Regions from separate parts of the Peribacillus frigoritolerans genome, predicted to be linked through region 2. Evidence: a T-box and tRNA genes for the amino acid it is inferred to sense, from the RefSeq annotation. Region 2 holds a T-box; the other holds one or more tRNA genes.
The links. The T-box of region 2 lies ahead of thrS (threonine--tRNA ligase). A T-box ahead of a tRNA ligase gene usually reads a tRNA of that ligase, here a tRNA-Thr.
Positions count from the first base shown of each region.

Region 1 (14,827 bases), 560 kb from region 2:
GTCGCTTTTTAACAATTCCTGCAGGGTTTGTCTAAAAGCGACAAAAGAACCGTTAGCTATAAGCATATTATCCGAGAATGATGAAAATCCCCCGCTTCCATTAGAAGCGGAGGATTTTAACATATGAGCTTTTTCACCTGAACTTTGAAAAGCTGGGGCCGTTGGAATGAAGGTATTTTATTTGAAAGTAATTGACTTCAAAGTGGGAGGATATGCTTTTGAAGTTAAGGACATGCCCTAATTCCAGCGAAAGGAAAGCTTGGATTAAGGAGAGTATGAACAAGAATTGAATAATACATTTAGCCCCGGCCATAAGCTAGGGCCTTTTTACAAATCAAAGTAGTCATCTGCCTTGGCGCCAGCATCTATACTTCGAACCGCCTTCATGATTTTCTTTAAAACCCCGGCTGACGGCACATACTTAGGGTCGCTGCAAACTCTGCTTATCGTATTGCGTGAGATTCCGGACGCACTTACAAACTCCTCTTGTGTATATCCGTGCTTATCTATTAATTTACCGACCTTGCTCCGCGGCTTTCTCTTCCCGAATCTAAACATTTTGATAACCTCCTAGAATTATTTACTAGCAGTCTCGTCAAACTTTCACAAAAATATACGCATAGTTTCGCAAATATTTTATATACAAACGGTTGGTCGGAACAAACGAGATTTAATAGGGTTCCTGTGGTCTTTCTAAAAAGTTATGACAGGATGTAGGGTGAAGCTCTAATTTATTTGAATTTATTTCCATTTAATTTTAAAAATAAATGGGCATTTGTAAGCTAACGCAGACTGAATAATTTAAGGATATGGTTAATTCTTGTTTAAATTAGGAGGAAATCATGGGTAGAATAGTTCATTTCGAAATTCATGTGAATGACATGGAACGGGCAAAGAAGTTTTATGGAGAGGTATTCGGATGGACATTTCAAGACTGGAGTGATTATGCGGGAGTGCCTTACTATGGAGCAGTAACTGGCGATGAGAAAGAACCTGGGATCGATGGTGCTTTGATGCAGCGTCATAGTGCTCCGCCGGAAACACACCAAGCATTAAATGCATTTGCTTGTACCATGGAAGTGGAAAATTACGATTTAACGGAAGCTAAAATTATTGGGAATGGCGGCAAGGTCGCAATGCCCATATTTGCCCTGCCCGGAATGGCTTGGCAAGGATACTATATTGATACCGAAGGCAATACTTTTGGAATTCATCAACCTGATGTGAATGCAAAATAGAGTTGATAAAACTCCATATATAGGACATAACGGTTGGGTCTCTATTCAAAATCCGGATAGGGAAGACTGGGATGAATTGACCTATCTGATTCAAGAAGCCTATTTACGTGCGGCACCGAAGCGATTGGTTAAGAAATGCAATGAGTTGCATAAAAAGTGAAGAAAGGCGGACGATCTGCCTTTCTTTATTTTTTCGTTCTTTTAATCAGCTTTACAGATACTGATGACGAAAATAACGACCTCATCCATACACACATAAGTTAAAATTGCATTGGAGCGACAAAGAAAGTCTTTGTAAAAGGGACTTCGGAATTTGCAAAGAGTGATTGTTGTCTCTCATTAGAGAAAAATTAAAATTAATTTAGAGTGTTTCTACAAAAGATTTATGCTTATATAAAATAAGGGGTCTATCTTCAAAAATCACGAGTATCAATTAAGATTTGATTGACGGAAGGGTGTATGGTTGAAGTGAATGTTGAATCTTTTTTTTCTCAAAACATTAAAGCGGCACTTAAGAATGATCCGCCCGGTGCATGGATGCCAAATCTGCCGGATGATTGTATTCGCTTGAGTTCAGGTTATCCTGATCCTGCTCTCGTTCCTGCTGAGGAGCTCAAGGTAGCTGTAGCCAGACTTCTTGATGAGGAGCAGGATTTGCCGCTCCATTATCTCGGAAGTCCACGAATTCCAAAACTAAAGCAGCAAATCCATAAAAGATTGGCAGAGCGTGGAATTTGCATTTTGGAAGAACAGCTTTTGATTACATCAGGAGCTTGCCAGGGGATTGATCTCATTGCCCGCATTCTTCTTGATGATAAAGCGGTCGTAGCGGTAGAGTCTCCCACCTATATGGAGGCTTTAGAGATTTTTCAAAACTATACGAAGCAGATTATCAGTATACCTATAGATGAACAGGGGATCCAAACATACCGATTAAAAGAAATGCTGGATGAAAGGAAGTGTAAAGGTCTAACCCTCCCGCGTTTTCTTTATACTATCCCAAGCTTTCAAAATCCAACTGGCACGACTATGACAATTGAGCGCCGGAAGCATTTATTGGAGCTTTCCATCGAGTTTGATTTTCTAATTCTAGAGGATGATGCGTACGGAGAATTATCCTTCGATCAAAATCCGGTGCCAATAAAATCTATTGATGAACGCGGGCGGGTCCTCCATGTTGGGTCCTTATCCAAGGTTGTTGCGCCAGGAATGCGGATTGGATGGATAGCGGGAGAAAGTGAATTCATTAAGGCTTTAGAGTGGTTTAAAAAAGATTTAGACCATCCATTTGCTCAAAGTACAATGGCTGTATACTTAGAAAACGCCGATTTTGATAAACGGCTCGACCTACTAAAAGATGTGTATCGTTCTAAATGTAATGCGTTAATCCTTTCGATGGAACAATTTCTTCCAGAATCCGTTTCATGGTATGTACCAGATGGCGGTTACTTTGTATGGGTGAGAATTCCAGGTGTGGATACGTCGCATTTATTATCACAGGCTCTTGCTGAGGGTATTTCATATGTTCCAGGGAAATACTTTTTCTTGGATCAAAACGATGGAACCGAGTTTATCCGGCTTTCGTTCAGTTATGCCAATGAGAAAGAAATATTCGAGGGAATTCGAAGACTAGGACAGCTTATCGCATCTTTTTTGAATAGATTGCCCTGAAGGATTGTTAGTTAATTAATCTATTAGTTATTTCGATGCTTTTTTGAAAATGGATTTTGAAAGTGCCTACTTCCTTAAAGGGGGTAGGCACTTTCTTAATGAAAGGATTCTTAACTCCTTCGCGATGATGGCGGGAATTGTTTCATACTTTCGGAAAGGTTAAGCCCACTGCTGGAGCACACAACCTAAAATGTATATATGTAGATTGTGATGATTCATATGATCACTATGAAGTATTTTTTTAAAAGCCAAAGAAAAAAACCCTTGCTACGCAAGGGTTTTTGGATATGGAGCATAGCGGGATCGAACCGCTGACCTCTACGCTGCCAGCGTAGCGCTCTCCCAGCTGAGCTAATGCCCCGAATTGAGGTACAATAATTATTTTATCGGATTTTGGCGAAAAGTCAATATAAAATATGAGATTTTTGCAAAAATGATAAAAAAACCGTTTGAGGGTAATCAAACGGTTTTTTTATTATGCATTTTCGATCTCTACCCTTTCAATCTCCTTAAGGTTGGAAACGGTGTAATACACTTCAGATGTTCTGACTTTATGATCGACCAGAACTTTAAGTGTCAAGAGGTGGTTGTCATTTGCGACATCTTTGATTCTAAGGTTTTTGATGAATATTTTTTCGTCTTTGATTTTTTTCAGTACGACGGCAATGTCATCTTTATTTTGTACGACCAGCTGCAGAAAGATTTCTTTTTGCCGTAACTTCATGGGTCCGAGCCAGGTGACGATTGCGGGCACCAATTCGACACTTATGATCAATAGGATGACGCCCGCTATGGCCTCGAGGAAAAATCCAGCTCCAACGGCGATTCCGATTCCCGCAGCTCCCCAGATGATGGCGGCTGTCGTTAAACCGGATATGCTGTTGTTGTCCCTCCGGAGAATGACGCCAGCACCGATAAAGCCTACGCCAGAAACGATTTGGGCCGCTAGACGCAAGGGATCCATTGTGATATTTACGTCATCGCTCCCTGGGAATTTATAAGCGGATTCCATGGAAACGATCGTTAATAAACAGCTCACGATAGAAATGACCAGGCTTGTTTTTAATCCTACGGGTTTTCGTTTCATTTCTCGCTCGAGTCCGATAATTAGTCCAAGGAGAGCTGAAATTCCCAATTTGATAAGGATTTGCAGTTCCGATTGAGGGTCGAATGTCCATTCCATTTTGTTTCACCACTTCCGAATTATTATCGAAGAATAAGATCGTCTGTTGCCATATACCCGTTTTTCAAAAAAAACTACCCTAATGATTTTAACATAGTAGAATAGAGTTCAATGAAATGTAATTCCGTTTGAAAGGAGGAATTTGAGTGCAAATGCCAAAAGTGAATCCCTATGTAGCGTTGGCAATCGGTGTGGCATCCGTATCGTTTTCGGCCATCCTTGTTAAATTGGCGACCGCTCCATCGGGTGTTATCGCTTTTTACCGTTTATTATTTACTGTCCTACTTATGTTGCCAGTATTCTTGATGAAATACCGCCATGAACTTAAATTCATTGAAAAAAAGGATTGGCTGTATTCGATTGCGGCAGGCGTGTTTTTGGCTTTTCATTTTATTTTATGGTTTGAATCGCTTAATTACACTTCGGTCGCGAGTTCAACTGTGCTTGTCACCCTTCAGCCTTTATTCGCTTTTGCCGGAGCTTACCTGTTTTTTAAAGAGAGATTTTCAATGAAGGCGATATTGAGCGGCATCATTGCGATAGCAGGCAGCCTCGTCATTAGCTGGGGCGATTTGAGAATTAGCGGTATGGCGCTTTGGGGAGATATTCTTTCGCTTATCGCATGTGCGCTGGTAACCGGTTATTTACTGTTTGGTCAAAATGTTCGTAAACGTATCTCTTCTATAACATATACATTTGTCGTGTATGCAATCAGTACTGTCGCATTGTTTTTCTATGTGATCTTCAAGGAAGAGGCATTGGCGCCTTATCCTGCTTCCGATTGGATCTATTTCGTTTTGCTTGCGATTTTCCCGACTTTATTAGGGCATTCTTTATTCAATTGGTCACTAAAGTGGTTAAGCACTTCGACGCTTTCGATGGGAATCTTACTTGAACCGGTGGGAGCGACAATTCTGGCTTACTTCATATTAGATGAACCGATACTCTGGACGCAGGTCCTGGGAGGCACAATCATATTGGGTGGTTTGATGATGTTCTTAAAAGATGAAAAGAAAAGCAAGGTACATGAAGAAGCGCAAGTTTCCGTATAAAAGCAGTAAGTCTCCCGACTTACTGCTTTTATTTAATAGGGGTGAAACAAATAGGTGATCCGTGTGAAAACCAAAGCGAAAGTAAAACTGAATAAAAACGTCGTACCATTCACCTTGCCTTTTTCTCTGCTGAACTTGATGGCTTCATAATAAGCGGTACTGAATAAGTAAAGGGTCATACTGTAAGAAATGAGTAATCCGATTAATGGCAGATTCATTGCTTCACCTCATGGAAAAAGATATCTATATATGACTATTTGTGTTTCTTTGGAAATATGCTTCGTTTATTCATAAACCATGAGCTTGGCCCAGAAAGCAGGGATAAAGGTGTGTTGGTGTAAAGAATATATAGAAGAAAATAGGTGAAACGTTTTTTTTTGAAAAAGTTTTAAAAAACGTATTGCAAACATTTTTAGTACATGGTATATTATTTCTTGTCGCTAAGACAGCAACTTAAACAGCTAACAAGCTGTGAAAAACATTTTAAAAAAAGTTGTTGACGAAACGTGACGGAATGTGTTACATTATAGAGGTCGCTTCTGAGAGAAACGACAACAAATTGCTCTTTGAAAACTGAACAAAACAAAGCGCCAACGTTGAATTTTAAGTGAGCACACACTATCAAAAAAGCAAATGAGCAAGTCAAACATTTCTTCGGAGAGTTTGATCCTGGCTCAGGACGAACGCTGGCGGCGTGCCTAATACATGCAAGTCGAGCGAATCAATGGGAGCTTGCTCCCTGAGATTAGCGGCGGACGGGTGAGTAACACGTGGGCAACCTGCCTATAAGACTGGGATAACTTCGGGAAACCGGAGCTAATACCGGATACGTTCTTTTCTCGCATGAGAGAAGATGGAAAGACGGTTTACGCTGTCACTTATAGATGGGCCCGCGGCGCATTAGCTAGTTGGTGAGGTAATGGCTCACCAAGGCGACGATGCGTAGCCGACCTGAGAGGGTGATCGGCCACACTGGGACTGAGACACGGCCCAGACTCCTACGGGAGGCAGCAGTAGGGAATCTTCCGCAATGGACGAAAGTCTGACGGAGCAACGCCGCGTGAACGAAGAAGGCCTTCGGGTCGTAAAGTTCTGTTGTTAGGGAAGAACAAGTACCAGAGTAACTGCTGGTACCTTGACGGTACCTAACCAGAAAGCCACGGCTAACTACGTGCCAGCAGCCGCGGTAATACGTAGGTGGCAAGCGTTGTCCGGAATTATTGGGCGTAAAGCGCGCGCAGGTGGTTCCTTAAGTCTGATGTGAAAGCCCACGGCTCAACCGTGGAGGGTCATTGGAAACTGGGGAACTTGAGTGCAGAAGAGGAAAGTGGAATTCCAAGTGTAGCGGTGAAATGCGTAGAGATTTGGAGGAACACCAGTGGCGAAGGCGACTTTCTGGTCTGTAACTGACACTGAGGCGCGAAAGCGTGGGGAGCAAACAGGATTAGATACCCTGGTAGTCCACGCCGTAAACGATGAGTGCTAAGTGTTAGAGGGTTTCCGCCCTTTAGTGCTGCAGCTAACGCATTAAGCACTCCGCCTGGGGAGTACGGCCGCAAGGCTGAAACTCAAAGGAATTGACGGGGGCCCGCACAAGCGGTGGAGCATGTGGTTTAATTCGAAGCAACGCGAAGAACCTTACCAGGTCTTGACATCCTCTGACAACCCTAGAGATAGGGCTTTCCCCTTCGGGGGACAGAGTGACAGGTGGTGCATGGTTGTCGTCAGCTCGTGTCGTGAGATGTTGGGTTAAGTCCCGCAACGAGCGCAACCCTTGATCTTAGTTGCCAGCATTCAGTTGGGCACTCTAAGGTGACTGCCGGTGACAAACCGGAGGAAGGTGGGGATGACGTCAAATCATCATGCCCCTTATGACCTGGGCTACACACGTGCTACAATGGATGGTACAAAGGGCTGCAAACCTGCGAAGGTAAGCGAATCCCATAAAGCCATTCTCAGTTCGGATTGCAGGCTGCAACTCGCCTGCATGAAGCCGGAATCGCTAGTAATCGCGGATCAGCATGCCGCGGTGAATACGTTCCCGGGCCTTGTACACACCGCCCGTCACACCACGAGAGTTTGTAACACCCGAAGTCGGTGAGGTAACCTTCATGGAGCCAGCCGCCTAAGGTGGGACAGATGATTGGGGTGAAGTCGTAACAAGGTAGCCGTATCGGAAGGTGCGGCTGGATCACCTCCTTTCTAAGGATAATTACGAGAGCGCTTTTGTTTTGTTCAGTTTTGAATGAGTAATTCATTCAAATAGGAAAGACAAACATCACGATGTGATGGATTCTTTCTGCTTTGTTCCTTGAAAACTAGATAATAGATAGAAGGCAATTAATTTTTTTCAAAGCATCTGTAAGATCTTTTTTAACGGTTAAGTTAGAAAGGGCGCACGGTGGATGCCTTGGCACTAGGAGCCGATGAAGGACGGGACTAACACCGATATGCTTCGGGGAGCTGTAAGTAAGCTTTGATCCGGAGATTTCCGAATGGGGAAACCCACTGTTCGTAATGGAACAGTATCTTTACCTGAATACATAGGGTACTGAAGGCAGACCCGGGGAACTGAAACATCTAAGTACCCGGAGGAAGAGAAAGCAAACGCGATTTCCTGAGTAGCGGCGAGCGAAACGGAATTAGCCCAAACCAAGAGGCTTGCCTCTTGGGGTTGTAGGACACTCAACATGGAGTTACAAAGGAACGGGGTAAATGAAGCGATCTGGAAAGATCCGTCGAAGAAGGTAAAAACCCTGTAGTTGAAACTTCGTTCCCTCCTGAGTGGATCCTGAGTACGGCGGGACACGAGAAATCCCGTCGGAAGCAGGGAGGACCATCTCCCAAGGCTAAATACTCCCTAGTGACCGATAGTGAACCAGTACCGTGAGGGAAAGGTGAAAAGCACCCCGGAAGGGGAGTGAAATAGATCCTGAAACCGTGTGCCTACAAGTAGTCAAAGCCCGTTAATGGGTAATGGCGTGCCTTTTGTAGAATGAACCGGCGAGTTACGATTTCATGCGAGGTTAAGTTGATGAGACGGAGCCGCAGCGAAAGCGAGTCTGAATAGGGCGAATGAGTATGAGGTCGTAGACCCGAAACCAGGTGATCTACCCATGTCCAGGGTGAAGTTCAGGTAACACTGAATGGAGGCCCGAACCCACGCACGTTGAAAAGTGCGGGGATGAGGTGTGGGTAGCGGAGAAATTCCAATCGAACCTGGAGATAGCTGGTTCTCTCCGAAATAGCTTTAGGGCTAGCCTCAAGATGAGAGTATTGGAGGTAGAGCACTGATTGGACTAGGGGCCCCCAACGGGTTACCGAATTCAGTCAAACTCCGAATGCCAAATACTTATTCTTGGGAGTCAGACTGCGAGTGATAAGATCCGTAGTCGAAAGGGAAACAGCCCAGACCACCAGCTAAGGTCCCAAAGTATACGTTAAGTGGAAAAGGATGTGGAGTTGCTTAGACAACCAGGATGTTGGCTTAGAAGCAGCCACCATTTAAAGAGTGCGTAATAGCTCACTGGTCGAGTGACTCCGCGCCGAAAATGTACCGGGGCTAAACGTATCACCGAAGCTGTGGATTGACACCGTATGGTGTCGATGGTAGGAGAGCGTTCTAAGGGCGTTGAAGTCAGACCGGAAGGACTGGTGGAGCGCTTAGAAGTGAGAATGCCGGTATGAGTAGCGAAAGAAGGGTGAGAATCCCTTCCACCGAATGCCTAAGGTTTCCTGAGGAAGGCTCGTCCGCTCAGGGTTAGTCGGGACCTAAGCCGAGGCCGAAAGGCGTAGGCGATGGACAACAGGTTGATATTCCTGTACCACCTATACATCGTTTGAACGATGGGGGGACGCAGAAGGATAGGGTAAGCGCGCTGTTGGATATGCGCGTCCAAGCAGTTAGGCCGGAAACGAGGCAAATCCCGTTTCCATTAAGGCGGAGCTGTGATGGCGAGGGAAATATAGTACCGAAGTTCCTGATTCCACGCTGCCAAGAAAAGCCTCTAGTGAGATGTAAGGTGCCCGTACCGCAAACCGACACAGGTAGGCGAGGAGAGAATCCTAAGGTGTGCGAGAGAACTCTCGTTAAGGAACTCGGCAAAATGACCCCGTAACTTCGGGAGAAGGGGTGCTTTTTAGGGTGAATAGCCCAGAAAAGCCGCAGTGAATAGGCCCAGGCGACTGTTTAGCAAAAACACAGGTCTCTGCGAAGCCGCAAGGCGAAGTATAGGGGCTGACACCTGCCCGGTGCTGGAAGGTTAAGGGGAGAGGTTAGCGCAAGCGAAGCTTTGAACCGAAGCCCCAGTAAACGGCGGCCGTAACTATAACGGTCCTAAGGTAGCGAAATTCCTTGTCGGGTAAGTTCCGACCCGCACGAAAGGTGTAACGATCTGGGCACTGTCTCAACGAGAGACTCGGTGAAATTATAGTACCTGTGAAGATGCAGGTTACCCGCGACAGGACGGAAAGACCCCGTGGAGCTTTACTGCAGCCTGATATTGAATTTTGGTACAGCTTGTACAGGATAGGTAGGAGCCTGAGAAGCCGGAGCGCCAGCTTCGGTGGAGGCGTTGGTGGGATACTACCCTGGCTGTATTGAAATTCTAACCCGCGCCCCTTATCGGGGTGGGAGACAGTGTCAGGTGGGCAGTTTGACTGGGGCGGTCGCCTCCTAAAGAGTAACGGAGGCGCCCAAAGGTTCCCTCAGAATGGTTGGAAATCATTCGTAGAGTGTAAAGGCACAAGGGAGCTTGACTGCGAGACCTACAAGTCGAGCAGGGACGAAAGTCGGGCTTAGTGATCCGGTGGTTCCGCATGGAAGGGCCATCGCTCAACGGATAAAAGCTACCCCGGGGATAACAGGCTTATCTCCCCCAAGAGTCCACATCGACGGGGAGGTTTGGCACCTCGATGTCGGCTCATCGCATCCTGGGGCTGTAGTCGGTCCCAAGGGTTGGGCTGTTCGCCCATTAAAGCGGTACGCGAGCTGGGTTCAGAACGTCGTGAGACAGTTCGGTCCCTATCCGTCGCGGGCGCAGGAAATTTGAGAGGAGCTGTCCTTAGTACGAGAGGACCGGGATGGACGCACCGCTGGTGTACCAGTTGTCTTGCCAAAGGCATAGCTGGGTAGCTACGTGCGGACGGGATAAGTGCTGAAAGCATCTAAGCATGAAGCCCCCCTCAAGATGAGATTTCCCATGGCGCAAGCTAGTAAGATCCCTGAAAGATGATCAGGTTGATAGGTCAGAGGTGGAAGCATGGTGACATGTGGAGCTGACTGATACTAATAGATCGAGGACTTAACCAACGCTTTTTAAAAAATGAAATACCTTCTTATTATCTAGTTTTGAAGGAATGAAAATTTCTTCTTGCATTTTCTCAAAAAGACGTTATAATAATATATGTCTTGAAAAATGTTAACATTGTTTGGTGACGATAGCGAAGAGGTCACACCCGTTCCCATTCCGAACACGGCAGTTAAGCTCTTCAGCGCCGATGGTAGTTGGGGGTTTCCCCCTGTGAGAGTAGGACGTCGCCAAGCAGGTTTTATATGGAGGATTAGCTCAGCTGGGAGAGCATCTGCCTTACAAGCAGAGGGTCGGCGGTTCGATCCCGTCATCCTCCACCATTTTACACCTGCCGGTGTAGCTCAACTGGTAGAGCAACTGACTTGTAATCAGTAGGTTGGGGGTTCAAGTCCTCTTGCCGGCACCATTTTAAGATAGTACAAGCACGAGCCATTAGCTCAGTTGGTAGAGCATCTGACTTTTAATCAGAGGGTCGAAGGTTCGAATCCTTCATGGCTCACCATTTTATATGCGGGTGTGGCGGAATTGGCAGACGCACCAGACTTAGGATCTGGCGCCGCAAGGCGTGGGGGTTCAAGTCCCTTCACCCGCATCTTTCATGCGGAAGTAGTTCAGTGGTAGAATACAACCTTGCCAAGGTTGGGGTCGCGGGTTCGAATCCCGTCTTCCGCTCCACTTTTCGTATGTGCCGGGGTGGCGGAACTGGCAGACGCACAGGACTTAAAATCCTGCGGTAGGTGACTACCGTACCGGTTCGATTCCGGTCCTCGGCACCATCATAATATGCGCCCGTAGCTCAATTGGATAGAGCATCTGACTACGAATCAGAAGGTTGTAGGTTCGACTCCCGCCGGGCGCACCATGTTTTTATTGCGGGAAGTAGCTCAGCTTGGTAGAGCACTTGGTTTGGGACCAAGGGGTCGCAGGTTCGAATCCTGTCTTCCCGACCACGTGATTTTTAATGAATGGGGCCTTAGCTCAGCTGGGAGAGCGCCTGCCTTGCACGCAGGAGGTCAGCGGTTCGATCCCGCTAGGCTCCACCATTTTTCAATCAGATACTTATATTATATTGGCGGTGTAGCTCAGCTGGCTAGAGCGTACGGTTCATACCCGTGAGGTCGGGGGTTCGATCCCCTCCGCCGCTACCAATAAATATAAGGACCTTTAGCTCAGCTGGTTAGAGCAGACGGCTCATAACCGTCCGGTCGTAGGTTCGAGTCCTACAAGGTCCACCATATTCATTTTTTAAAAGCCGTGGAGGTATACCCAAGTTCGGCTGAAGGGATCGGTCTTGAAAACCGACAGGGGAGTCAAATCCCGCGGGGGTTCGAATCCCTCTACCTCCTCCATTTTTTTAAAAGCAGCAAGTTGTTTTTAAACAACCTTACATAGAGGAAGCGAAAAAACGATATACACGAAAACTTGATGCAAATCGTTTCATTATTACCGTCGCGGGGTGGAGCAGTCCGGTAGCTCGTCGGGCTCATAACCCGAAGGTCGCAGGTTCAAATCCTGTCCCCGCAATTATTAGGTCCCGTGGTGTAGCGGTTAACATGCCTGCCTGTCACGCAGGAGATCGCGGGTTCGATTCCCGTCGGGACCGCCATTTTTTAAATTTAATACAAATGTGGCTCAGTAGCTCAGTCGGTAGAGCAAAGGACTGAAAATCCTTGTGTCGGCGGTTCGATTCCGTCCTGAGCCACCATATCTTATTACGGCGGTTGTGGCGAAGTGGTTAACGCACCTGATTGTGGTTCAGGCATTCGTGGGTTCGATTCCCATCAGTCGCCCCATTTCGCGGGTGTAGTTTAGTGGTAAAACCTCAGCCTTCCAAGCTGATGATGAGGGTTCGATTCCCTTCACCCGCTCCAAATATGGGCCTATAGCTCAGCTGGTTAGAGCGCACGCCTGATAAGCGTGAGGTCGATGGTTCGAGTCCATTTAGGCCCACCATATTCATATTGTTCCGCAGTAGCTCAGTGGTAGAGCATTCGGCTGTTAACCGAACGGTCGTAGGTTCGAGTCCTACCTGCGGAGCCATGGGGAAGTACTCAAGAGGCTGAAGAGGCGCCCCTGCTAAGGGTGTAGGTCGCGCGAGCGGCGCGAGGGTTCAAATCCCTCCTTCTCCGCCATTTGGCCCGTTGGTCAAGCGGTTAAGACACCGCCCTTTCACGGCGGTAACACGGGTTCGAATCCCGTACGGGTCATAACAAAAAAGGAAGCATACATTCATGTATGCTTCTTTTTTTCATTTCTTTTCATTGATATAACTATCTTTTTGTTTATAAGGAATGTCTCCAAGCTGGGAATCGATATTTTCTTCTTCTAATGTATCTTCATATTCCTTTTGCTTTTTGTTCGGTATGTCCATTCTATTTTTCCCTTCGATATCATTAGCTGCAAATCCTTCATAGTCTTCTGGAAATCCATCCGTTTCATCTTCGGTTTTATAAAGATCATTATAATTGTCATGATCGCCGGTGTAATCAGATGGCGTTTCGGATGTACCGAATTTGGCGACATCACCAAAGCTATCTTCTTTATCCACTATTTCATTTCCATGACGATTTTCAAAATGATCACCCTTGGATGGAATCAGTATTTCCTCTTCCACTGGTCGCTCTTGTGCAGTAGGCCCTTCTGGGGCATGCTCGACACAGTAGAGGGTGCTTGGGATCGCTTCAAGCCTCTCGATGGGGATTTCCCTATTGCAGGTTTTACAATGGCCATACGAACCTTCTTCCAATGCTTTTAATGCTTCCTCGATTTTCTCCATTTCTGATTGTGCATGCTCATCGAGTGCTTGATTCCGTTCCATCTCGAATAATTCGGTTCCTAGGTCAGCAGGATGATTATCATAAGATGATAATTCCCCTACGGATTCCGTCTGGCTTTTATCCAGAACAGATTGTTCATCATTTTGAATTCTACTACTTAACTCATTTTTTTCTTGAAGCAGTTCCTTTTTTAATTTTTGCGTTTGTTGTTTCGTTGCCATATCCTATTCACTCCTTCTAAAGTCCAAATCTCATTTTATATTGGTAGGATGGTTGTATTATCTATTACCCGAATCGGAGTATAGGAAAACAATATGCAACGGAAGATAGAAAAAGGACTGAGCGGATGAGCTCAGTCCTCGGAGATTAGATAAGATAGCTGATGAATAATCCAATGGCCATGAGTAAACCAAAGAAGGTATTCGTTTGGGCCGTCGCTTTCATTGCCGGGACCATCGTGATCGGCTGCGTTTTGCCTACGAAGCCTTTGATTGCGGCCATGGCCTTCGGGATGCTTAAGAAGGCAAGAAGAATCCAGGCCGTTACGCTTCCGGTAAGAACGAGCCCAACAAGCCATAGATAAGAGAAAGCGAACATGATTGCCATGAATGTCAGGGCGTTTTTCCTGCCCATCACTACAGGCATCGTTTTGCGCCCATGAGCCTTATCCCCATCATGGTCACGTAGGTTATTGGATAAGTTGATAAGCCCGACCAAAATCCCACTTGGAATGGCAATTAAGATGGCTGTTGAAGAAACATCACCGGTTTGAATGAAAAAGGCGATCAAGATTATCAAAAAGCCCATGAATAATCCAGAAAAAAGTTCCCCAAATGGTGTATATGAAATGGGCAGGGGACCGCCTGTATAAAGATAGCCGACAAGCATGCAAACCAGTCCTACTGCAGCAAGCCACCAAGATGATGCGGCACAGATATAGATTCCAATTATCAAGGCGATGGCATACATGCCAAGTGCCAAGCTCATGATTAGTTTGGGGGTCATTCCATGACGGACGATCCCGCCGCCGATGCCTACGGATTCCTCCGTATCCAAGCCTCTCTTGAAATCATAGTATTCATTGAATAAATTTGTTGCAGCTTGAATCAGGATACTGGCAATCATCATGGCAGCGAATAGTAACCAATTCACTCCATCTTCCAAAAGTGCAATCACAGTTCCAAGTAAGACTGGGACAAAAGCTGCGGTTAGTGTATGTGGACGAATTAACTCCCACCAAATCTTCCAGGTCCGTTTAAGGGGAAGTCCGTCGTATTCTGTTTGCATTATTTCTCTCCTCAAAATCATTATTGGTTCTCTCGAAATTATAACAAATATTGAAATGTTGCACAAAAGGTTATCCTAATAAAAGCTGGAAAAATGGGTAAGGGTGATAATTGGAATTCCTGGATGATCCATTTCCAAAATCAAGGGTATTTCTCTACATTCGCTAAGATTCATATAATAAGGAAAAAAGCAGGAAAGAATCGTTCGGTAAAGGGGCGTTTTATTGACATGAGGTTCAAGTGAGGTGTATCTTTAAATAGGTTAAAAAGCTTTTAAAATGTACATTTGGGGGGATTTTTTTGGCTAT
Region 1 is NZ_CP158190.1:4,950,593-4,965,419, reverse strand. It holds gene ABOA58_RS24590 (helix-turn-helix domain-containing protein) at 328-558, opposite strand; gene ABOA58_RS24585 (VOC family protein) at 843-1,238, shown strand; gene ABOA58_RS24580 (PLP-dependent aminotransferase family protein) at 1,707-2,909, shown strand; tRNA gene ABOA58_RS24575 (tRNA-Ala) at 3,198-3,270, opposite strand; gene ABOA58_RS24570 (MgtC/SapB family protein) at 3,385-4,092, opposite strand; gene ABOA58_RS24565 (DMT family transporter) at 4,245-5,144, shown strand; gene ABOA58_RS24560 (hypothetical protein) at 5,177-5,362, opposite strand; rRNA gene ABOA58_RS24555 (16S ribosomal RNA) at 5,796-7,346, shown strand; rRNA gene ABOA58_RS24550 (23S ribosomal RNA) at 7,523-10,455, shown strand; rRNA gene rrf (5S ribosomal RNA) at 10,574-10,689, shown strand; tRNA gene ABOA58_RS24540 (tRNA-Val) at 10,701-10,776, shown strand; tRNA gene ABOA58_RS24535 (tRNA-Thr) at 10,787-10,862, shown strand; tRNA gene ABOA58_RS24530 (tRNA-Lys) at 10,883-10,958, shown strand; tRNA gene ABOA58_RS24525 (tRNA-Leu) at 10,967-11,048, shown strand; tRNA gene ABOA58_RS24520 (tRNA-Gly) at 11,057-11,131, shown strand; tRNA gene ABOA58_RS24515 (tRNA-Leu) at 11,144-11,232, shown strand; tRNA gene ABOA58_RS24510 (tRNA-Arg) at 11,242-11,318, shown strand; tRNA gene ABOA58_RS24505 (tRNA-Pro) at 11,330-11,406, shown strand; tRNA gene ABOA58_RS24500 (tRNA-Ala) at 11,424-11,499, shown strand; tRNA gene ABOA58_RS24495 (tRNA-Met) at 11,528-11,604, shown strand; tRNA gene ABOA58_RS24490 (tRNA-Ile) at 11,615-11,691, shown strand; tRNA gene ABOA58_RS24485 (tRNA-Ser) at 11,713-11,805, shown strand; tRNA gene ABOA58_RS24480 (tRNA-Met) at 11,907-11,980, shown strand; tRNA gene ABOA58_RS24475 (tRNA-Asp) at 11,987-12,062, shown strand; tRNA gene ABOA58_RS24470 (tRNA-Phe) at 12,086-12,161, shown strand; tRNA gene ABOA58_RS24465 (tRNA-His) at 12,174-12,249, shown strand; tRNA gene ABOA58_RS24460 (tRNA-Gly) at 12,254-12,327, shown strand; tRNA gene ABOA58_RS24455 (tRNA-Ile) at 12,333-12,409, shown strand; tRNA gene ABOA58_RS24450 (tRNA-Asn) at 12,422-12,496, shown strand; tRNA gene ABOA58_RS24445 (tRNA-Ser) at 12,498-12,588, shown strand; tRNA gene ABOA58_RS24440 (tRNA-Glu) at 12,592-12,663, shown strand; gene ABOA58_RS24435 (TraR/DksA C4-type zinc finger protein) at 12,705-13,454, opposite strand; gene ABOA58_RS24430 (1,4-dihydroxy-2-naphthoate polyprenyltransferase) at 13,600-14,520, opposite strand; gene ABOA58_RS24425 (isochorismate synthase) at 14,820-14,827, shown strand, end outside.
Region 1: it has a tRNA-Thr gene. The T-box ahead of thrS (threonine--tRNA ligase) is inferred to sense a tRNA for this amino acid. The anticodon was not compared.

Region 2 (14,827 bases):
TCACGTGAATAAGCAGGGTGAATCGAAGATATTGAAGACTTGTACGCTACCATTGACGGCCAGGCAGAGTGTGAATTTAATCATTACGGATATGGCTGTCATGGAAGTTACATCAGAGGGATTGGTGCTCAAGGAAGTCATGGCGCCATTTACCGTGGATGATGTGCTAAGGAATACGGAGGCAACGTTGAAAATCCATGCTGCTGTCAACACCATTGAATAGGTAAGAGGAGGAAAAAGCATGAATGAGGTTGTCATCGTAGCTGGAGCGCGAACTGCAGTTGGATCCTTTGGCAAATCACTACGGAATGTTAAAGCTATTGAATTGGGTCGTCAAGTATTGCAAGGTTTAATGGATAATTCTGGGTTAGGTAAAGAAAAGGTAAATGAAGTGATATTCGGACATGGCTATGTCCACGGAGGCGGGCTTAACTCGGCCAGAATTTCGTCGCAGATGGCATGTTTCCCACACAGTGTCCCAGGCCATGTTGTAATCAAAGCATGTGGATCAGGTTTAAAGGCCATTACCAACGCCGCTTTAACTATCGCTGCTGGTCAAGAAGACGTAATCATTGCTGGCGGAGTGGAGAGCATGAGCAATGTGCCTTATATCGTGAAAAATAGATGGGGCGGTAAATTTGGAAACGTAACGATGGAGGATGCTCTGCTGGCAGATGGATTAATATGTTCCTTGGGAAATGAGCATATGGGGATAACTGCCGAGCGCTTGGCTGAAAAATACGGTATCCGCCGTGAAGAACAGGATCAATTTGCTTATCAAAGCCACAAGAAGGCTTGGAAAGCTATAGTAGAAGGTCGCTTTGATAGAGAAATTATTTCGCTTAAAATCAAGGATCGAAAAGGACTTCAAATCTTCAACCATGACGAAGGGGTACGCGAGGACATTCATCTAGATCAACTAGCCAGTCTCCCAGCAGTATTCAAAAATGAAGGAACCATTACGGCAGGAAATGCCTGTCCTATGAATGATGGAGCTGCAGCTGTACTATTAATGTCCAAACAGCAAGCAGAAGAAAAGGGATTAAAACCGCTCTTGAAAATAAAGGCTTTCGCCAGTGCAGGAGTTGAACCTGGAGTTATGGGGATTGGACCCGTACCAGCGACTCGAAAGGCATTGGCAAAAGCAGGTCTATCGTTAGAGGATATCGGACTGATTGAACTTAATGAAGCCTTTGCTGCCCAAGCACTTGCAGTGATCAAGGAGTTAGATTTGAATCAGGATATTGTCAATGTCAATGGAGGGGCTATTGCACTTGGTCACCCTGTAGGAGCAACAGGTGCAAAATTGACAGTCACACTGATGCATGAAATGTTGCGTTCACAAGTTAAGTACGGAATGGTAACGTTGTGTATGGCAGGTGGAATGGGACTTTCAGTAATCTATGAGAATATGTGTATTTAAGGAGGATAAATGTGCCGGATATAAAAAAACGGATAAACCAATGGATAGAGGATCATCGGGAAGAAGGAACAAACCTATTGCAAAAAATGGTACAAGCCCCGAGTACGCAAGGAAATGAAGCAGGGGCACAAGCCATCGTCGCACAAAAGCTGCAGGAAATGGGTTTGCAAATCGATAGTTGGGAACCTGACGGCGGAGAGCTGAAAAAGCATTCATATTTCTATTCTCCACGCAGAGAATTTTCCAACAGCCCCAATGTGGTAGGTATCATGAAAGGGACTGGAGGCGGACGTTCCATCATTTTGAACGGACACATCGATGTGGTCCCGGATGGAGACCGGGATCAGTGGGACGACGACCCATATAGCGGAGCGATTAAGAATGGAAGAATGTTTGGACGCGGAGTAACCGATATGAAGGGTGGAAATGTATCGCTGATCCTTGCGATGCAGGCATTGAAGGAAAATGGCATCCAATTAAAGGGAGATGTCATATTTCAAAGTGTGATTGAAGAAGAAAGCGGCGGAGCCGGAACATTAGCGGCCGTCCTGAGGGGATATAAAGCCGATGCCGCCCTGATACCTGAACCGACGAATATGAGGATCTTTCCGAAACAGCAGGGTTCGATGTGGTTCCGGATCCATGTAAAAGGACGGTCAGCACATGGCGGAACAAGGTATGAAGGCGTTAGTGCGATTGAAAAAAGCATGGCTGTCATCAATCATATCCGTGCCTTGGAAGACAAGCGAAATGCACGTATCAGTGATCCGCTTTATCAGAACACGCCTATTCCGATTCCTATCAATCTAGGTGTCATTGAAGGCGGCAATTGGCCGTCATCCGTCCCCGACCTTGTGAAAATCGAAGGAAGGATGGGCGTTGCGCCGGAGGAAACGATGGAGCAGGCGAAAGACGAAATGGCTGCCTGGTTATTGCAGCTGGGGGAAGTGGACCAATGGTTCAAGGAAAACCCACCAGTATTGGAATGGTTCGGGGCACGCTGGGTTCCGGGAGCAATCGACGTAGAGCATGAATTGATGAATGCGCTTGTTCATCAATATCGGCAAGTGGCCGGACAGGACCCTGTCATTGAAGCATCTCCTTGGGGAACGGATGGGGGATTGCTGACACATGTAGGTGAAACGCCTGCAATCGTGTTCGGGCCAGGAGTAACCGAGGTTGCCCACTATCCAAATGAATACATCCTGCTCGACAACGTGTTCTCCACAGCCGAGATCATTGCCCTTACTTTAATTCAATGGTGTGGAATGGAGACTGAGCAGGATGGTGTCACCCAATCCGGGAATAGGGAGACGATACCAGGCAATGGCAATTAAACTGGATAGTAACCCAGCAAGTAAAGCACAAAGCGGTTGTTAAAAACTCTTATATTTCTTGAACTTTTAACTATAAAAGAAAATGAGGTAGGAACCATATGGATATGAATCTCATTGATAATCAAGAACCGACAGTTAAAAGGCAACTGAAAGCAAGGCATATGACCATGATTGCCATTGGCGGTTCAATAGGAACCGGATTATTCCTGGCAAGCGGGGCAACCATCCAGAGTGCAGGACCTGGTGGTGCCCTGGCTGCATATGCCTGCATTGGAATCATGGTTTATTTCTTGATGACGAGCTTAGGGGAAATGGCGACTTATATGCCTGTGTCGGGATCATTTTCCACCTACGCCACACGCTTTGTTGATCCCGCATTCGGCTTTGCACTTGGCTGGAATTATTGGTTTAACTGGGCAGTCACCCTTGCCGTGGAAATAGCTGCAGCAGCCATCATCATGAAATTTTGGCTCCCTGATGTACCCAGCCTTATATGGAGCGCATTGTTTCTTGGAATCGTCTTCACCCTCAACGCCCTATCCATTAAAAGCTATGGTGAATCTGAATATTGGTTTGCACTAATAAAAGTCATCGCCATCATTTTCTTTATCATTATTGGTCTATTGACCATATTGGGGGTTTTTGGCGGAAAGGTGATCGGATTTGAAAACTTCACCATGGATGAGGCACCATTCAAGGGAGGATTTTTATCGATCATCTCAATCTTTCTAATCGCGGGATTTTCTTTTCAAGGAACTGAACTTGTTGGTATTGCTGCCGGAGAAAGTGAAGAACCCGAAAAAAATGTTCCGAATGCGATCCGCCAAGTATTTTGGCGCATCCTCTTATTTTACATCGGGGCCATCCTGATACTCGGCCTCTTAATACCTTATACGAGTCCAAGTTTGTTGAACGGAGATGTCGAAAACATTTCTGTAAGCCCTTTCACGCTTGTCTTTGAACGGGCAGGACTGGCATTCGCGGCATCCGTCATGAATGCGGTCGTGTTAACCTCCTTACTATCCGCAGGGAACTCGGGGCTATATGCATCAACGCGGATGTTATGGTCGATGGCAAAAGATAAACAAGCTCCCAAATTCCTGGCTAAAGTCAACCGCAGGGGAATCCCGATGAATGCTTTGATCATGACATCCTTAATTGGAGGACTCGCCTTCTTGACCTCCATTTTCGGGGACCATGTATTTACATGGCTATTGAATGCATCCGGGCTGACCGGCTTCATCGCCTGGATTGGAATCGCCATAAGCCATTATCGCTTTAGACGTGCCTATGTTGCACAGGGTGGTGACCTAAACGAACTGAAATATAAAGCAAAATGGTTTCCATTCGGTCCGATTCTTTCATTCACCCTTTGCATGCTCGTCATAGCAGGACAGAACTATGGAGCATTCCTAAGCGGCAGCATCGACTGGTATGGCGTCGCCGTCTCCTATATCGGATTACCGATATTCCTGGTAGTCTGGTTAGGATACAAGATTTATCACAAGACCAAATTAATATCATTAAAAGATTGTCAATTCGATAAATCAGATGTGGCTTGATATCAATGGAAAAAACCTGAGACCCCTTTGGGGACTCAGGTTTTTTTATGGGGATTTGTATCGAAATCCAGTTATATCTGCGAAAATCGGAATATATCTGCGAAAATCGGAATATATCTGCGAAAATCGGAATATATCTGCGAAAATCGGAATATATCTGCGAAAATCCAGTTATATCTGCGAAAATCGGAATATATCTGCGAAAATCGAATTATATCTCCGAAACGGCAATTATCCATCTTAAATCATTTTTTTGCAGCTGAATAATTGGGAAGGGTGCGCAATACTATTATTCTATGTATGATAATACTTTGGATGAAAGGAAACTGATGATGAAAGAGGCGTTTCGCGGTTCTGGAATTGGAGTCATTTTCATGGCGTTCTTCGGTACAATGTGGGCAGGTACCGGTGTAATGGGATTGCAGGGGTGGGGGTTTCCCTACGTGGAACTCGCAGCCATATTGATCGGAATCATAATGGTTATCGGAGGCATATCATTAATTCATGCATCACAAAAAATGTCCAATCAAGTTTCAGAAAATGGGGCTAGGCGGCTGAGGCGTATCGGATTTTTGTTTAATATGGTCTTCATTGCCGAAGGTTTGCTGATTGGGATTGCCATTGCCATCTGTAACTTGATAAATCAGATTGATCTTATACCGGGAATCATCGCCATTATTGTTGGGATTCATTTTTTACCTTTGGCGTCACTTTTCCAAATCAAGATCTACTATGCAACAGGAGTGCTTCTCTGTTTATTGGCGCTGATCACATTGCTTATTGTGCCAGACACCGTCATGTTGAGGGAGCATCAAATCCTTGCACCGATATCATTGCTCGGCTTCGGATGTGCGCTAATTCTCTGGACCACTGCACTTACGCTATGGCTTGGAATAAAGAATTCAAGGCGAACGATAGCCGATGAAGATTGAACTCATCAAAAAACCCGTCATGATGAACGGGTTTCATTTCGATTAATTTTTCATCCAGGTCAAGAGCCTGACAATTTGAAATGGCTCATTCCAAACGAGAATGAAACTTAAAAGAAAGAATGCAGCCACAGCCAAAAACTTAGTCTTTCCTTGTTCATTGATAAACATGGCCCCGAAACTGCAAAACATACCAATAAGTAACGCACCGAATCCTGAAATCATAAGCAGCTCGGAGGCTTTTGGTAAAGCAAGGGAACAGCAAAATGCTAGTGTACCAATCACGGCAAATACGATAGACCAATTGCTTAAACTTTTCATAGAGACTCCTTTTTTACTAATTATACCAATTTAGTGTTTATAATAAAATAAATAAATTTGAGGTTGTCACTTATGGGAATATATTGTAATATATATAACAATATAAAAATCCATTTACATTTTAGAAGCATTGATAAGGATATGAATCATTTTTACGGTCTGCAGAGAGGGAAGGGCAGCTGCGAACTTCCTGGCTTAGGAAACTGATTTACCGCCTTTGAGCTATATCGGTGAACAAGAGTAACTGATATCGTCTAAGCTGCGTTACAAGCTCCAGAGCCATGAGTGTTTTCTTGCTTATGGGAAATTGGGTGGAATCACGGGTAACGCACTCGTCCCTTACTTAGGGATGGGTGCGTTTTTTATTATTATAATATTGCCATGATAAGGACATGAATCATTTTTACGGCCTTCAGACAGGGAAGGATAGCTGCGAACTTCCTGGCTTAGGAAACTGATTTACCGCCTTTGAGCTATATCGGTGAAAGAGAGTAACTGATATCGTCTAAGCTGCGTTACAAGCTCCAGAGCCATGAGTGTTTCTTGCTTATGGGAAATTGGGTGGAACCACGGGTAAACGCACTCGTCCCTTATATAGGGATGGGTGCGTTTTTTTATATATAAAAATATTGCGATGATGAGGACATGAATCATTTTTACGGCCTGCAGAGAGGGAAGGGTAGCTGCGAACTTCCTGGCTTAGGAAACTGATTTACCGCCTTTGAGCTATATCGGTGAACAAAAGTAACTGATATCGTCTAAGCTGCGTTACAAGCTCCAGAGCCATGAGTGTTTTTTGCTTATGGGAAAATGGGTGGAACCACGGGTAAACGCACTCGTCCCTTGCATAGGGATGTGTGCGTTTTTTTATTATTAAAAAAGGAGTGTTTATGTGATGGGTGAAAAAATGATTAAAGTTCAATTTCCGGATGGGCAGAAAAGGGAATATCCGCAAGGGGTGACAGTGGAAAGTGTGGCAGGGTCTATCAGCTCAAGTTTAAGGAAAAAGGCAGTAGCAGGAAAACTGGATAAGCAACTGGTTGATCTAAGTCACAAGCTTAATAAGGATGCCGAACTGTCGATCTTGACTCTGGATTCGGATGAAGGATTACAAGTATTACGACATACATCGGCACATGTTTTGGCGCAGGCTGTGAAAAGGTTATACCAAAACGTGGAATTAGGGATGGGGCCAGTCGTGGAAGATGGTTTTTACTATGATTTTAAGTTAGACCATCCTTTGAGTTCAGAAGATCTACAAGCCATTGAAAAAGAGATGGAGCATATCATAAGTGAAAATCTGGAAATTAAAAGGATCGAAGTGACTTATGAAGAAGCTGTGAAGTTATTCGAGGACAGAGGGGAGTCATTCAAGTTGGATATAGCAAAGAACATCCCTAATGGTGAAAAATTAACGCTCTATCAACAAGGGGAGTTCATCGATCTTTGCAGAGGGCCGCACCTTCCATCCACATCATTTGTAAAATCGTTCAAATTGACTCGTGTATCTGGTGCCTATTGGCGGGGAGACAATCAAAATGAAGTTCTTCAAAGGGTATATGGCGTGGCTTTCCGAAAGAAAAAAGATTTACAGGAGCATTTTGAATTTCTGGAAGAAGCGGCTAAACGCGATCACCGTAAATTAGGGAAGCAGTTGGAGTTATTCATGTTTTCGGAGGAAGCCCCTGGAATGCCGTTTTATTTACCGAAAGGACAAATCGTTAGAAATGAATTGGAGAAGTTCTCGCGGGAGCTTCAGACTGAGGCTGATTACGACGAAGTTCGGACTCCTTTCATGATGAACCAGCGCTTATGGGAACAATCGGGTCACTGGGATCATTACCATGAGAATATGTACTTTACAGAGGTGGATCAAACAAAATTTGCGATGAAGCCAATGAACTGTCCGGGTCATATGCTTATTTTCAAAAACAGTCTTTATTCTTACAGGGATTTACCGATCCGGATGGCCGAATTCGGTCAAGTCCACCGTCATGAATATAGCGGTGCATTGAACGGGATGCTGCGTGTCCGTACATTTTGCCAGGATGATGCCCACATCTATGTTCGGCAGGATCAAATCGAAAGTGAAATTAAACAAGTGTTTCATCTGATTGATAAGGTGTATCGCACTTTTGGATTCGAGTATTCCGTGGAGCTCTCGACTCGTCCAGAGGATTCAATGGGAGATGATTCCCTTTGGGAAGCTTCTGAAACAGCCTTGAAAAATGTACTGGAAAGCATCGGGATACATTATCAAGTTAATGAAGGGGACGGGGCATTTTATGGACCGAAAATTGATTTTCATATTAAAGATGCATTAAAACGAAGCCATCAATGTGCAACAATCCAGCTTGATTTTCAAATGCCCGACAAATTTGATCTGACTTACATCGATGAAAATAATGAAAAAGTACGTCCGGTCGTCATTCATCGTGCCATTTTTGGATCGATCGATCGTTTTTTTGGAATTCTGATAGAACATTTTGCCGGTGCTTTTCCGGTATGGCTCGCCCCGGTGCAAGTACAGATCATCCCTGTCTCACAGGTTCATTTGAATTATTGTTTAAAGGTTCAAAAAGAACTGAAGAATCAAGGCATAAGAGTGAAAATTGATGATCGGAATGAAAAGCTGGGGTATAAAGTCAGGGAAGCACAGATGGGGAAAATCCCATATATGCTGGTTCTTGGAGATAAAGAAGAGGAAGAAAATCAAGTGAATGTCCGGAAATACGGGGAACAAGAATTTGAAAATGTCGCAATAGAAACGTTCATCAAGAAAATGGTTCAGCAAATAAAAGAACGCAGCATCTAATAAAAAAGCAGCTTAATCCGGAATTCACGAGTAAAAACGCAAAACTCACGAGTAAAAGTGCAAAACTCACGAGTAAATTACAAAATTCACGAGTAAAAGCATGAAATTCACGAGTAAATGCCCCTTGGATTATGTTTTTATAAAAAGAGACAGCCGAAATAGCTCGGCTGCCTTTTTTCTATCTACAAATCCATACCCAGCCAACGCCCGGAATGAACTGTTGGAAACAGTTACCGCCCGGTCCGCCTTGACCGCCACCTTGACCGCCACCTTGACCGCCACCTTGACCGCCGCCTTGACCGCCACCCTGGCCGCCACCTTGACCGCCGCCTTGACCGCCGCCTTGACCGCCGCCTTGACCGCCACCTTGACCGCCGCCTTGGCCGCCGCCACCGACAGGGCAGGTTAATCCTAGGTATTGCAATCCGACTATATCTGTACGATGAACCTCATTTGGGATGCCACCTTCTAGTATCTGTACCATACCAGTGGCAGTATTGAGGCCCATCAAAATAAAGGTATGCTGGCTGTTACCCCAAAATGCTCTGAAACAATGACCTTGTCGGCCTGCGTTCAAATGGCTCTGAATAGTGGCTTCTGGAACCAGTGTTTGTACTGGCAGTCTGTTATCATAATAAGGCAAATCGGCATAAGAATTATCGTAATAATATGGATCATTATAATATGGATCATTATAATATGGATCATTATAAGAGTAATAACCGTAATTATTATACATTCAAGAAATCCTCCCTTTTTGTTTACCCTTTCAGGCTATGAACAAAGGGGGATAAGTGTCCGACATGGACAAAGATGGATACTAAAATGGGCAGCCTATTTTTATAATTTAAACGAATTTACGAGTAAACTCTTACATTTCCTAAACTCTTTATGTAAATAAAACCTTGGCTGCTTGGATGGCAAAGTAAATGCCAATCCCTATAAGGGATATTCCTGAAATGATCGAGATGCCCATTAAAATGGGTTTGGATAAAAAGCGTCTAAAGGTGCTGGCGATGATGGCCATAGCGAAATCCCAGGTTAAGAGGCCGACAAGGATACCTGAACTGTATAAAAGTAATTGTTCCATATCATATTTTGAAGCGGAGTTTGCGAGAATGGATCCATAAATCCCAAGCCAAAACAAAATGGATAAAGGATTCGAAAGGGACATGATGAATCCTGTCAGGAATGAAGAAAGAAGGGAATCTTTCGCTTTTCGTGCATTCACTTCAATCTTACCTGCACTTAACAGACTTTCAATTCCGGTATAGGTCAGGACGAAAAATCCAAAAAGCCATAAAAATGTCTTCATGAAAGAGTTGTCCAAAAAGTGGACGACACCGAAAAAGACGAGGGCTATAAATACAAAATCCGCTAAAATGGCACCCCAGCCAAAAACCCAGGCATGCCAAAAACCCTTCTTGATTCCTTTGTCCAATTGAGCAGCATTTATGGGACCGATAGGAGCCGCCAGTGATAAGCCTAATAATACATAGCTGAAAAAAACACCCAATTCATCACCTCATCGTTTGTTACATCTTCACTTATTTGAATGTATTCAGACAATTGGACTTGTACCACATTTTTGACCCTTTTTTTGAGGTGATAATTGTCCGGATTGGTGCTTATGGATGTACCTAGTCGTGACATGGGGGTTTTGTAACAACACAGAAAACTCCTTCATAATGTAATTTAGTCAAATGGAAAGACGCCAATTTTAATGCATGCGCTATTCAAAGCGGAATTGGAGGATAATTATGCCTGAATTATCGATGCCGAATAAATACAAAACAATTCTTGATATCATGCATACGGATATTGCGATAAATGAAATTAAGGGTCATTTTGAAGAAGGAATTTCAAATGCGTTAAACCTGATTAAAGTATCAGCACCTATCATTTTAAATGAAGGTAATGGTATAAATGACAATTTAAATGGTGTGGAGCGGGTTCTTACCTTTGAAGCTCTGGATATTAAGAATAAACAAATAGAAGTGGTTCAATCTTTGGCAAAGTGGAAAAGAATCACTCTTTCTAGGTATGGTTTGGCGTGTGATGAAGGCATTTACACAAATATGAATGCGATAAGACGTGATGAAAAACTGGATCATTTACACTCGTTATTTGTGGATCAATGGGACTGGGAGAAAGTCATAACGAAAGAACAACGTAACGTAGATACATTAAAATCTGAAGTGGAAAAAATATATAGAGCCATTAAATCGACCGAACGTTATATGTTTGAATTCCATCATCTGCTTAAGCCTGTGTTACCTGATGACATTCACTTCATTACGACCCAGGAGTTGGAGGATTTATACCCGAATCTGACTTCGAAGGAAAGAGAGAATGTGGCAGCGAAGAAATATGGTGCAATTTTCATCATGAAAATTGGCGGAGAGTTACAATCGGGGGAAAAGCATGATGGACGTTCACCGGATTATGATGATTGGGACCTAAATGGAGATATCGTTTTATGGAATCCACTCTTGGAATGTGCTTTTGAAGTTTCTTCAATGGGAATTCGAGTAGATGAAAAGTCACTGTTAAAACAATTAAGATTATCCAAAAACGAAAATCGTAAGGTGCTCAATTATCATAAGGCCGTATTGGAAGGAAAGCTTCCGTATTCAATAGGCGGAGGAATAGGGCAATCCAGATTATGCATGTTTTTGCTAAAGAAAGCACATATTGGCGAGGTTCAGGTTTCGGTATGGAATGACCAAATTTTAAACGACTGTAAAAAGAGGAATATTACTCTTTTATAAAGACGAAAGCGGGATAGCCTTTTTTAAACAGAAATGGAGAGTTTATCGAAAGAGGAGGTTTTTTTATATGGATTAAACCCCTCACTAGATTGAAGAAATTTGCAACACTCCTACCGAATAACTGGCTAGCTGAGATACCAAAGCCGCTAGCTTTGATGAGGTTTGGCAAACTGCTCTTCTTTTAATTTGTCTACAGTCTGACCCATTCTTAAAAAGAATGGGTTTTTTATTTTAACGGTCAAAAGGGGTAATTTTGGGTGAAGCGCAACTGAATAAATCTATCTGAGCTATAACATAATAATTGATGACATCTAATATATGATGCAAAACAAATTGGTTTCACAATGTTTACTTTTTATGCAATAAGTTGCTTTTATAATGGATGAGGAGTGTAAGTATGGAAGGTCATGAGAAGCAAAATAAAGATGTAAGCGTGTGGTGCCTGATCAGTATGGCATCGATTCCATTGGTAATGACACTTGGAAATTCAATGCTTATCCCGGTTTTGCCCATTTTCGAGGAAAAGGTGGGGATATCTTCATTTCAATCAAGCATGGTGATAACAAGCTATTCCGTAGCATCCATTTTTTTAATTCCCATTGCTGGTTATTTATCAGATCGATTTGGACGAAAAATGGTAATCCTGCCCAGTCTGATTCTAGCCCTAATCGGCGGATTGATAGCTGGTTATGCATCATGGAAAATGGAAAATCCCTATACATGGATCATCATTGGGAGGGTATTGCAAGGGATTGGGGCGTCTGGGGCCTCGCCCATCATTTTGCCTCTGGTGGGGGATTTATACAAAGATGATGATGAAAAAACGAGTTCTTGTTTGGGAATCATAGAAACCTCGAATACATTTGGGAAAGTACTTAGTCCAATATTAGGTTCCCTGTTTGCTGCATTTATCTGGTTTTTACCATTCTTCTCGATTTCATTCTTCAGTTTAATATCTATTGTTTTAGTCTTTTTCTTTATAAAGGTACCAAAGGAGAAGGATGAGCCGAAGAAATTCAAAGATTTCTGGCATGATACGAAAAAAATATTCAAGAAGGAAGGAAAATGGTTATATACGGTTTTCCTGATTGGTGTCTTTGTCATGTTGGTTTTGTTCGGTGTTCTTTTCTTTTTGTCTGATAATCTGGAAAAAATCCATGATTTGCATGGAATCAAAAAAGGTTTAGTGATAGCGATCCCGCTATTTTTTCTTTGCGTATCTTCTTATGTTGCAGGGAAAAAAATCAAGGGGGAATTACCAATCATGAAAAAGATCATCATGATCAGTTTAGCTGTCCTTTCAATCAGCCTTGTATTTGTCGGTTTTACTAAAAACAGGGTCTTCCTTCTATTGGTAATAACAAGCTTGGTGGGCATAGCAATTGGTGCTTTATTGCCGACACTCGACGCAATCATCACTCAAAATATAGAAAAGGAACAGCGGGGGACGATAACCTCCTTCTACATGTCATCAAGGTTCATCGGCGTTGCGGCAGGCCCTCCGGTCATGTCCCTTGTCATGAAAAATCATATCAATATGACCTATATCATTTCTGGGATCATCGGTATAGGCATCGTATTGATTGTTATGAAATTCATTAGTTCAGACAAAAAAGAAGCTGCTGCCTAATCGGCTTCAATACATCTCAAGAAAGCCGGGCTTTCCCACGGCTTTTTTTTGTGAATTGGGAAATTTTTTTGGCATGTGGTTATAGGGAGAGGGTTGTCACATAAAATGTACAAGTCATGAACTAGCTCGAAGGAGTGATGCTTTTTGAGTGTACATTTACTGCTAAGTTACTTTTTCTTAGGACTTACCCTTGCAGCACCAATCGGTCCGGTGAACTCCGCTCGTATCGATAAAGGAATCAAGAACGGGTTTTGGCATGCCTGGATCGTTGGGGCAGGGTCGATGATCGCAGATGCCTTGTTCATGATTTTAGTGTATGTAGGTATGGTACGGTTTTTAGAAATTCCGGTCGTCCAGATTTTTCTGTGGCTTTTTGGGGGATTCGTGCTTATTTATTCGGGAGTCGAAAGTGTATTACGGGTTAATACGATATTATTAAATGAATACAGGAATAGAGATTCTTTAATTTCCTGTTTTTTGACTGGCTTCATCATGTCTGTGACCAGTCCATTGTCCATTTTATTTTGGTTGGGGATATATGGATCTGTTTTAGCTAAAACAGCTTCAAGTTATGGGACATCACAACTTTTCATTTATAGCGGGATGATCTTTCTTGGTCTTACCTGCTGGGATTTTTTTGTAGCGGCATTAACGAATGGATTTCGCAGGTTCTTAAATGAAAAAAGCTTAATGGGCATTTCGATCATCTCTGGATTATCATTGGTCGGCTTTGGGGTTTATTTTGCTTATCAAGGCATTTCTGCCATCCTATCATAAAGGAGAATGCTTCAGATTAATACATAGGTATTTGAAAACTTCTTCCTTGCATAATTCATTGTGGCATTATCAACACTATGAATGATGGAAGGAGGTAATGTTATGACGACAAAAGCCAATTGCAGTTCAGCGAAAGGAAAGACTGGTCAAGATTCCAATGCATCGGGTGAACAACAGGGCGATATGAAATGGTGGCAGCTCTCATTGGTCGGTGTAGGCTGTACGATCGGGACAGGGTATTTCCTCGGATCGACCATAGGGATTAAAACGACTGGGCCATCCATTGTATTTTCATTTGTATTGGCCGCACTAGGTACCTATATCGTTTATAATCTGCTTGCCAAGATGACGGCTGCCGATCCTCAAGAAGGTTCTTTTTGTTATTATGCTAATAAAGCATTTGGACGATGGGCTGGCTTTAGCTGTGGCTGGAATTATTGGTCCTCCAATATATTGATCATGGGAAGCCAGCTTACTGCGCTTTCGCTATTATCTCAATTTTGGTTCCCGAAAGTGCCGCTTTGGCTATTTGCATCCGGTTTTGCCATTGTTTCAATCGTGGTGGTATTGCTGGGAACAAAAGGGTTCGACAGGGTGGAAAATATCCTTGCTGTAATTAAGACAGCAGCAATCGTAATGTTTATCATTATTGCAATATGTGCCGTTTTCGGCTGGTTTGGTCTTGATGGAGCGAAACCGCCATCCTTTCCGAATACGTTCGATGAATTATTCCCAAAAGGGCTAAAAGGGTTTTGGACATCACTTATCTATGCTTTTTATGCGTTTGGCGGCATTGAGGTCATCGGACTGATGGCGATGCAGCTTAAAAAGAAAGAAGATGCGCCAAAGGCAGGAACAATCATGCTCTTGGTTCTTACCATCATATATGTGGTTTCATTAGGGTTAGCCGTAACCATGATTTCGTTAGGGGCATTCAGTGAAAAAGAAAGTCCATTCGTTTCGGCATTGGACAGTTATCATCTGACATTTTTCCCGCACGTTTTTAATGGTGCGATCATCATTGCCGGTTTCTCGACGATGACCGCTTCACTATTTGGTGTAACCAATCTATTGGTAACGCTCTCCAATGACGGGAACGCACCCTCATTATTCATGCAAAAGATCAAGAAATTCAAGGACCTTCCACTTCCTTCACTGGGTCTTGGAGCCTTAGGACTTTTAGGGTCAATAATAACTGCCTTGCTCCTGCCAGGCAAGATTTATGAATACATTACAACATCTGCTGGTATATTGCTTTTGTA
Region 2 is NZ_CP158190.1:4,392,481-4,407,307, reverse strand. It holds gene ABOA58_RS21555 (3-oxoacid CoA-transferase subunit B) at 1-223, shown strand, start outside; gene ABOA58_RS21550 (thiolase family protein) at 242-1,423, shown strand; gene ABOA58_RS21545 (peptidase) at 1,435-2,760, shown strand; gene ABOA58_RS21540 (amino acid permease) at 2,865-4,322, shown strand; gene ABOA58_RS21535 (DUF7010 family protein) at 4,652-5,254, shown strand; gene ABOA58_RS21530 (hypothetical protein) at 5,297-5,572, opposite strand; T-box leader at 5,694-5,915, shown strand; T-box leader at 5,945-6,166, shown strand; T-box leader at 6,198-6,419, shown strand; gene thrS (threonine--tRNA ligase) at 6,480-8,387, shown strand; gene ABOA58_RS21520 (hypothetical protein) at 8,566-9,126, opposite strand; gene ABOA58_RS21515 (LysE family transporter) at 9,277-9,903, opposite strand; gene asnA (aspartate--ammonia ligase) at 10,163-11,158, shown strand; gene ABOA58_RS21505 (MFS transporter) at 11,556-12,788, shown strand; gene ABOA58_RS21500 (LysE family transporter) at 12,933-13,565, shown strand; gene ABOA58_RS21495 (amino acid permease) at 13,749-14,827, shown strand, end outside.